One region of the Sporosarcina sp. P17b genome, then DNA from elsewhere that is predicted to be linked to it. Evidence: riboswitches for the same ligand, from Rfam matches in the RefSeq annotation. Region 1 holds a riboswitch; each other region holds the start of a gene.
What was found. Region 1 has a riboswitch for S-adenosylmethionine ahead of metK (methionine adenosyltransferase). Riboswitches for the same ligand answer to the same signal wherever they lie in the genome.
Positions count from the first base shown of each region.

Region 1 (3,286 bases):
ATCGTCTCCGATTAGTTTACGGTTAGCATCTGCTGAAAGAGTAGTTTTACCTGTTCCAGAAAGTCCGAAGAACAAAGCAACGTCGCCTTCTTCACCTACGTTTGCTGAACAGTGCATAGAAAGAATACCTTGTTCAGGTAGCAAGAAGTTCATAACAGAGAAAATAGATTTTTTCATTTCTCCTGCGTACTCTGTTCCACCAATCAAAACAATTCGTTTCTCGAGTGATACGATGATGAAAGTTTCCGAATTAGTGCCATCCACTTTTGGATCCGCTTTGAATGAAGGGGCAGCCAAAATTGTGAATTGCGATTCGTGTGCTTGTAATTCTTCTTCTGTTGGACGGATGAATAGCTGGTGAACGAATAGGTTCTGCCAAGCTAATTCATTGATTACTTGGATAGACAACTGGGAGTCTTTATCCGCGCCTGCAAATCCTTTAAAAACGAAGAGCTCGTCTTTTTCCTTCAAATGATCAATGACTTTCGTGTATAATGAATCAAAGATCTCTTCTGAAATTGGGCTGTTCGTGCTACCCCAATCTACTTTATCCTTAGACACTGCATCTTCAACGATGAATTTGTCCTTAGGTGAGCGTCCTGTGTACTTGCCTGTACGTGCAGTAATTGCGCCGTCTGCTGAAAGTTTAGCTTCGCCTCTTGCTGCTGCTTTTTCCGTTAATTCTGCTACAGACGCTTGGATCGTCACGTTGCTTCCACTAAGAAGACTTTTTAAACTATCATCAATTTTTGCAGATATCATATTTACATACCGTCCTTTGCGTAGTCGATTTATTTATCTTGATAAGAATATCCTAATTCGTAAATAGTATAACACATTAAGAATATTAATCTATACTAATGGAAAACTCAAGTGATTTAGAATAAAAAAATTGACAAAATCCAAACTTTTTAATAAGATGTGACATGAACGGATACTCTTATCCCGAGTTGGTGGAGGGTACAGGCCCTGTGAAACCCGGCAACCTGCAATAGACAGTAGTCTAGCGCGAAGGTGCCAAACCTGAAGCAAGGTTTAATTCCTTGGACGATAAGAGTGAAAGGTGCTGCGCGTGAAATTTTGCCTTTTACTCATGGATTGAATGTGAGTGAAGGGCTTTTTATATTGTCTAGCCCTGAATCCTTATGGTATATGCTTGACGTCTAGGCGTGGAACTTTACCAGGGACTTATGAGAGTACCGTATCATGATGCTTAATATAGGGGGAAACAAAATGACAAACCGTCGACTGTTTACATCAGAATCAGTTACAGAAGGCCATCCAGACAAGATGTGCGACCAAATTTCAGACGCAATTTTAGATGCGATCCTAACCGAGGATCCAAATGCGCGTGTGGCATGTGAAACGAGTATCACGACTGGACTCGTATTAGTAATGGGAGAAATCACTACGACAACGTACGTGGATATTCCAAAAGTAGTTCGCGATACTGTAAAGGAAATTGGATATGTTCGTGCGAAATACGGCTTTGATTACGAAACATCTGCTGTACTTACATCTATTGATGAGCAATCACCTGAAATTGCTGCTAGTGTCAACGTGGCACTTGAAGCGCGTGAAGGGTCTATGACAGATGAAGACATAGATGACATCGGAGCAGGTGACCAAGGTTTAATGTTCGGATATGCATGTAATGAAACACCGGAACTTATGCCTTTACCAATTAGTCTTTCTCATAAATTGGCACGACGTTTAGCAGAAGCACGTAAGGAAGAACTAATTCCTTATTTGCGTCCTGATGGCAAAACACAAGTAACAGTAGAGTATGATCAGGATAATAATCCAGTGCGAATTGACACGATTGTTATTTCCACACAACATCATCCTGAAGCTACACTCAAACAAATCGAGAAAGATATTAAAGAAGTAGTCATCGATGCAGTCGTTCCCATAAACTTGTTGGACGAGCATACGAAATACTTCATTAACCCTACCGGCAGCTTCGTCGTTGGTGGTCCTCAAGGAGACTCCGGTCTAACTGGACGTAAAATCATCGTTGATACGTACGGTGGTTATGCACGACATGGTGGGGGAGCGTTCTCAGGTAAAGATGCTACAAAAGTGGATCGTTCCGCTTCTTATGCAGCTCGCTATGTCGCAAAGAACATCGTGGCAGCAGGATTAGCCGAGCACTGTGAAGTTCAGCTGGCGTATGCTATTGGAGTAGCAAGCCCGGTTTCTATCTCGATTAACACATTCGACACGGGTAAACTATCCGAAACGCAATTAGTGGAGTTCGTACGTGAATTGTTTGACCTTCGTCCGGCAGGAATTATCAAAATGCTTGACCTACGTCGTCCAATCTACAAACAAACAGCTGCATACGGTCACTTTGGCCGCACGGATATCGAATTGCCATGGGAGCAGACGGATAAAGTGGAAGCGTTGAAAGAACTTGCGAGTAAAGTACGTGTGAAGCAATAATGGAGTGCAGAAAGGGGAAAACATTTCCTCTTTCTGCATTTTTTATTTATTTGCCGGCGTAATATGAAAAGGAATCAATTCATAATCTGCCTCTTCATAAGCTACTTGCAATCCTTTATCCTTAATATCTTGTTTCAACACGTTCTTTTGCTTCACTTCCACATCAAACGAACAGCGAAATGGATAAACCTCCACCTTAATAGTGTGCTGATCTGCAAAATAGATCCCAATTCGTCCTATCGGTAATGCAGGGAAAATGCCTGTTGAAGGAATGCCGTCGCGAAAGAATACATGTTCATTCGCTTTGTCGACACCTGGATCATTCACACAACAATATAAGGAAAAGTTATCTCCAAGCTGAAGCAAAGCAAAATGCTTTTCAAATAATTCCTTATCAAAACCCTTGATTTCTTTACACAATCGTTCACGACGATTCTGTTCTCCCTCGATAAATAGCTTAGCTTCTTTTTTGTTATTACTCTGTATAAACTGTTCATAATGAAGACTACAAAGCATGGCTGCATAGTGGTCAATCTTTTCTACATCATCGATTCCTTGACGATAAAGTACTGTTTTAGGGGGAAGTGGGAAGTCAGTGAATCGAAAAGGTACCGACTTCGCATCATTCCAAAAAGGCTGTTTATCAAAAGGAGCCCAGCCGATGTCGTGGTTACGAATGGCAGTCAATACGGAATGACGCCATTGATCTTCAGGAAACATATCCTTTTTCCAGTGTTTCATTAATTCACCGGCTAGGTGTCCATGATGATGTTGTTGCACAAAGCTAAATGTTTTCTCGTGTTCACGTACAATCATCAACTCATCCTTTCTTGTCAGGAGG
Region 1 covers NZ_PDYP01000002.1:379,426-382,711, reverse strand. The annotation lists gene pckA (phosphoenolpyruvate carboxykinase (ATP)) at 1-762, opposite strand, end outside; SAM riboswitch class I at 938-1,057, shown strand; gene metK (methionine adenosyltransferase) at 1,234-2,445, shown strand; gene CSV76_RS03825 (DUF3891 family protein) at 2,488-3,261, opposite strand; gene CSV76_RS03820 (hypothetical protein) at 3,266-3,286, opposite strand, start outside.

Region 2 (3,286 bases), on a different contig from region 1:
CAATAAATTCATATTGAATCTGCGCGTTGGCACTACCTGAAGTTCAGGACGTTCCAGTGCGGCTGTATTATGCGTCAAATAGTCGGAATTCGATTTGAGGGCCCCTCCGCCTTTCAATTCCCATTGCCCTGTCAAAGCAGGCAAGCAGGAAATTGTCCGGACCATCATTCCCCCGTTATCATGATGCTGCAACCCATTGCCAATGCGAATCATGGAAGGGGAGACGGTTCCATACATCCGGGCCAATTCATAGATATCTTCCTTCGGCACGCCCGTAATGGCGGAAACCGTTTGGGGATCGTAGTGCTTTACATGTTCCCTGAGCTCTTCATAGCCGATTGTATATTGTTCCAAAAACGATTGATTGACCAGTTTTTCTTTATAAAGAATATGCATGATTCCGAGTGCAAGCGCTCCGTCAGTTCCGGGAAGAATGGGGATGAACCAATCAGCCATGCGTCCGGTCTGATTTTTATGGACGTCAATAACGACGATTTTAGCACAGTTTTTTTTCGCTTTTTGCGCAATCATGATTTGGTGCATATTGGTGCTGACAGCATTGATGCCCCAGAAAACAAATAATTTTGTTTCCGTCATCTCCTCGGGATCTGTTCCGAAACGCCCGCCCATCGTGTAATTGTAGCCGACCTCGCCAGCGACTGAACAAATCGTCCGGTCCAGTTGACTCGAACCAAGGCGGTTGAAGAAACGGCGATCCATCCCTTTGGAACTAAGTTTCCCCATATTGGCATAGAAACTGTAAGGAAGAATCGATTCCGGACCCTCTTCTGAAATCAATTTTTTCCACTGATCTGTGATGGTTGTAATGGCTTCTTGCCAACTGATTGGAACAAATTTCCCATCACCTTTTTCCCCAACGCGTTTCAAAGGGGTTGTAATCCTTTTTGGATCATAAATGCGTTCAGTCATATGTCGAACTTTGTTACAAATACTTCCTTTTGTTACAGGATGGTCCGGATCGCCTTCAATTTTAACGATTCTCCCATCATCTTTGTGAACAAGCAATCCACATTGGTCTGGACAATCAAGGGAACAGACCGAGGGGACTACACCATTTTCTACATCAATATAAGAATGCATATCAAATATCCTTTCAAACAAACGATTTATGCTAGATAGTATAACATATATTAAACTATTTTTTTGGAAAGTTAAAATAAGTGGTTGACTTCAGATTGAAAATTCTATACAGTTAATTGATAAGTTAGATATTCGACATTTTTCACTCAATTACATATTATTATTTTCTATCGAGAGAAGTTGAGGGACTGGCCCTATGAAACTTCGGCAACATAATTGTGCCAAATCCAGCAAGCGTAGCTTGAGAGATAGAAAGGGTTTAGCATTTATTTTTTAATGTGATTATGATGTACTATCATCGACTCTTTCCGTCCTTTCGGAAAGGGTTTTTTTATTTTATATAACCTAAGTTGAAGCTACAGAAAAATTAGAGATAGAGATGGAGAGAGTGTTATGTTAGAAAGAATCGGAATCACGAAAAACTTAGGATGGGGCTTTTTCGGTGTCATGCTGTTCATGATGGGAGACGGAATTGAAGCCGGTTGGCTGAGTCCTTTCTTGATTGAAAGCGGGTTGACCATTCAACAGTCAGCTGCCATTTTCACAGTATACGGAATCTCGATCGCGCTGTCTTCTTGGTTTTCAGGCGTCTGTGTAGAGGTATTTGGTCCAAAACGTACAATGGCAATCGGTTTAGCCGTTTACATAATCGGTACCGCAGGGTTTATCACGTACGGTTTTTCGACGATGAATTACCCGGTTATGCTTCTCACGTATTTCATTAAAGGTTTCGGTTATCCGTTGTTTGCCTACTCCTTCCTGACATGGGTCATTTATAAGACACCGCAAAATAAATTGAGCTCTGCCGTCGGTTGGTTTTGGTTTGCGTTTTGTGCGGGAATGATGGTGCTGGGCGCATGGTATTCAAGTTTCGTAATCCAGCATCTTGGTTACATCAATACAATGTGGACATCTATTTTCTGGGTATGTCTCGGTGCGATCTTTGCTTTAGTTATCAATAAAGACAAGTTCCAAAAGAAAAAACTCGCGAACAAAAAAGAAGCAGTCACCGAATTATTGAAAGGCATCACCATTTTGAAAACGAACAAACGGGTTGCTGCAGGTGGAGTTGTCCGAATTATCAATAGTTTAAGTGTCTATGGATTCCCGGTATTCTTACCGATGCATATGGCGCAACATGGCATTGAAACAACTGCATGGTTGCAATTATGGGGAACGTTCTTCTTAGGAAACATCATCTTCAATTTAGTGTTCGGCTTTATTGGGGATAAATTCGGTTGGAAAAACACAATCATTTGGTTCGGTGGAATCGGCTGCGCGATTTTCACGCCGCTTCTGTTCTATATACCGGTAATTACAAATGGTAGTATTCTCATGACGAGCATTGTTGGATTCATATGGGGCGGCTTGGTAGCGGGCTACGTTCCAATCGGTGCCCTGGTACCATCCGTTGCAGGTGAGGATAAAGGCGCTGCAATGTCCGTGTTGAACTTTGCCGCTGGTCTGTCCACATTCGTAGCACCAGCAATCGCTTTGGCGTTCATTGGGCTTGTTGGAGCGGAAGGGGTCGTGTGGATTTTCAGTGCCCTCTATGTAGTGAGTGCGATTATTGTTAAATTCATTCGTGTACCGGAAGAGGAAGAAGGAAAGGCGCGGGAAAAAGCCGTTCCGATTACTTCCTAAAACCGCTGTCGATGGGCGTTGATTGACAAAGTTATCGATAGATGAAATAATCACAATTAATTGAAATAAATACGAGATTTCTTATCTAGGTGGAGGGACACGGCGTGACTTCTTGCTTTGTGTTGTTGTAGATAAGAAGATGTATCAATGACCTCTTCTTATAATAGAAGAGGTTTTATTGATAGATGGTAGGAGGACATATAGATGAGTGCAGAGTTTAAACCAGTAATTTTTTGTGATTTCGATGGTACAATTACGATGAAAGATAATATTATCAATATCATGGACAAGTTCGCTCCCGCTGGATGGGAAGAGATAAAGGACGATATTATGGCACAAAAGGTGTCGATTCAAACAGGAGTCAAAGAACTCTTTGCTTTATTGCCCACTTCCCAAAAAGAACAAATCGTGTCGTTCGTTTTGGAGGACGCGGAAATCAGGGAAGGTTTTGGTGAATTTGTTCAGTTTACCCGCGAAAAAAACATACCGCTCTATATCGTAAGTGGCGGCATCGACTTTTTCATTCACCCATTGCTTGAAC
Region 2 covers NZ_PDYP01000017.1:19,079-22,364, forward strand. The annotation lists gene CSV76_RS14540 (molybdopterin-containing oxidoreductase family protein) at 1-1,101, opposite strand, end outside; SAM riboswitch class I at 1,266-1,356, shown strand; gene CSV76_RS14545 (MFS transporter) at 1,495-2,745, shown strand; gene CSV76_RS14550 (2-hydroxy-3-keto-5-methylthiopentenyl-1-phosphate phosphatase) at 2,950-3,286, shown strand, end outside.
Region 2: it holds a riboswitch for S-adenosylmethionine, as region 1 does, so the genes downstream of both, CSV76_RS14545 (MFS transporter) here and metK (methionine adenosyltransferase) in region 1, are expected to answer to the same signal.

Region 3 (3,286 bases), on a different contig from region 1:
ATACACTTTGGTCAAAAACGAGATGAATGCCCTTCGTCAAACGAATTTCCCTTGAATCCAAGGAGTTGTCTTTCTCCCTCAATGTATTTACCCATGGCCCGGCGGCGTTCACTATTGTTTTTGCGCGTATTTCACTTATTTTGCCATTTAGCTGGTCGACCACGCATACGCCTGCAACTTTTCCTCCATTGTAAATAAAATCAGTTACTTTTGTATAATTGAATACAGTTGCGCCTTGACTAACAGCTTCTTTCATCACTTCAATCGTCAGTCTCGCATCATCCGATCTGTATTCGACGAAACGGCCAGCTCCAAGTAACCCTTCTTGCTTGAGTTTAGGCTCCGCATGCAACGCTCTTTCTCTGGTCAACATGCTTTTTCGTTCTTCTTTTTTCACGCCCGCCAAAAAGTCATAGACGCGCAATCCGATGGAGGTAGTGAATTTACCCATTGAACCGTCCTTATAAATTGGCAAAAGCAGCCACTCTGGGTTCGTCACATGGGGTCCATTTTCATAGACGACCGCCCGCTCTTTACCTACTTCCGCAACGATCTTCACTTCAAGATTTTTCAGGTATCGCAAGCCGCCATGGATCATTTTTGTAGAACGGCTGGACGTCCCTGCAGCAAAATCCTGCATTTCCACAAGTACTGTTTTCATTCCACGACTGGCTGCATCTAAGGCGATTCCAGCCCCCGTGATTCCGCCCCCGATGATTAATACATCAAATTCTTCCGCTTGTAATCTTGCAAGCACTTCATTTTTTTGTAATCCATTAGGTTGTTCACTCATTCTATTTAAAGCCTCCACATATTGTATTCGTTCATTAATTATACTACAATTTAGATAACTAAATCTATTGATTTACAAAAGGTTTAGAAATAGTAACATGTAGAAAGTGTTTTAACTATTTGGTGGGTTTCGATAAAATAGACAATGGGTAAGAGTCATGCTATAATTTCATATGCGTTGTGCGAATCTAATGGTAATTAAAAATAATAAATATACTCTTATCAGGAGCAGGTGGAGGGAAAAGCCCGATGAAGCCCGGCAACCGACTCAATTGAGCACGGTGCTAATTCTTACAGCATTTATGCTGATAGATAAGAAGTTGTGTGAAAAACCTCTTCTTAACTGAAGGGGTTTTTTTATCATCATAGACGATACAGAAGGAGGAAATGACATGAATATATCAAGTAGTCATCAGGAACTAGCAACCTATGCATTCTTAGAAATCAATGAAATTGTGAAGTATGTTAAAAAGCGTGACTTCTTTAGTGAACAGGAACAAGTGATTGTGACGGAGGTAAGTGATGGGAAGATTAATCATGTTTATCGATTAACCGGGGAACAGAAGAGCTTGATACTCAAACAGGCTGTACCTTACGCGAGGATTGTAGGGGAGTCGATGCCTATTCCGATTGACCGGGTCGTCCTAGAAGCAAAAGTATTACAGGAATACGATAATATCATTCCCGGTTCTGTTCCGAAAGTGCATCATCTGGATGAAATCATGGCAATTGTTGTGATGGAAGACATGCATCCGATGGAAATGGGACGCACGGCTTTGAATAATGGGACGGAATCTGCCGTATTTGCGAAGGACATAGGTGTATTCAGTGCGAAAACCACTTTTTATACGTCCGATTTCTACCTAGATCCAAAAGTAAAGAAAGAATTGAATGCTTCTTTTACAAATCCAGCCATGCGGGAAATGACGGAAGAGCTTTCTTTCGATTGTCCCTACAATTCGCATGACAGCAATTACTTTGAAGAAGGCCTGAAAAATGATGTGTTATTTCTGAGTCAAGATCACCAGTTAAAGCTGGAAGTGGCGAAGTTAAAACATAAGTTCATGACGAAAGCGGATGCTCTCATTCATAGCGACTTACATAGTGGTGCAATATTCATGGGGGATGACAAAACAGTTGTATTCGATACCGAGTTTGCTTGTTTTGGGCCTTTCGGATTTGACATGGGGCATTTCATCGCAAGCTTGTTGTTAAATGGAATCGGTCATCCTGAATTTCAAACGAAGCGCTATGAACAAGCGCGGGAAACATGGTATGCGTACACCGATACATTCGCCCAATTATGGAGAGAAGAATCCAATGAGCCTTATACACAACTCGAGGGTTTTCTGACGCATGTAATGGACGGAAAATTTGCCGATATGCTGGGGTATGCAGGGTGCGAATTGGTCCGCCGCTCCATAGGTATTGCACAAATTGACGATTTGAATTATGAAGAAGATGAACAAAAAAGAATGACCAGAAGGAAAAAAGTGTTGGAGCTCGGAAAGTATTTGATACTTAACCGTCACGCAATACGCTCTTTGGAAGAATTGGAGAGCTGGTTCATCGACAGTAATCACAAGGAGGAATTTTAATGGGAGTTACAGCCACTTATCTATTTCCGACACATCCAGAGCAAGAAAAAATAGCGGAGCAACATGCCCTAGGGCTTACAATTGGGTCTTGGACAGACATTCCGCATCTTGAACAGCAGCAATTGAAGCACCATAAAGGTGAAGTTGTTTCTGTGGAAAAAGGGGAAGTAAAGGACACGGTGAAAATCTTTTATCCGTCCGCTAATTATTCGGCAGACCTTCCCGCGATTTTCACGACTGTCTATGGCAAGTTATCCTTTTTTGAAGGCTATGAATTAATCGACTTGGATTTTGGCAAACAATTGCTCGCACAATTTCCAGGGCCACGATTCGGTACGAAAGGGATTCGCGAGCAGTTGAATGTAATGGATCGCCCATTACTGAAAGCCATCTTCAAGGGAGTCATGGGAAGAGATCTTTCCTTTTTCTCAGCCCAACTGGAAGAACTGTTAGCCGGCGGTGTCGATCTCATCAAAGACGATGAAATTCTTTTTGAGAATGAATTAACACCGTTTTACAAGCGAATTACAACAGCAAAAGACATTATCGATCGGCATTATGAACAGACCGGAAATCGGGCATTGTATGCAGTGAACTTGTCGGGACGGACGAATGAGCTTCACGACAAGGCGGAACAGGCGGCAGCGCTTGGCGCGAACGCGTTATTATTCAACGTCCACGCGTACGGTTTGGATGTACTTCAAACGCTGCGTGAAAATAACAATATCAGTTTGCCGATTGTGGCACATTCCGCATTATCCGGCGTTCTCGCGGGACAAGCGGGTGGCGGATTCTCTTACTCGTTATTGGTAGGAAAATTAACGCGGCTAATCGGTGGAGATCTATCCTTGTTCCCAAGCTCATATGGCAATGTCGCCATTTCGCGGTTCGATGCG
Region 3 covers NZ_PDYP01000017.1:13,829-17,114, forward strand. The annotation lists gene CSV76_RS14525 (glycerol-3-phosphate dehydrogenase/oxidase) at 1-793, opposite strand, end outside; SAM riboswitch class I at 1,009-1,111, shown strand; gene mtnK (S-methyl-5-thioribose kinase) at 1,185-2,390, shown strand; gene CSV76_RS14535 (2,3-diketo-5-methylthiopentyl-1-phosphate enolase) at 2,390-3,286, shown strand, end outside.
Region 3: it holds a riboswitch for S-adenosylmethionine, as region 1 does, so the genes downstream of both, mtnK (S-methyl-5-thioribose kinase) here and metK (methionine adenosyltransferase) in region 1, are expected to answer to the same signal.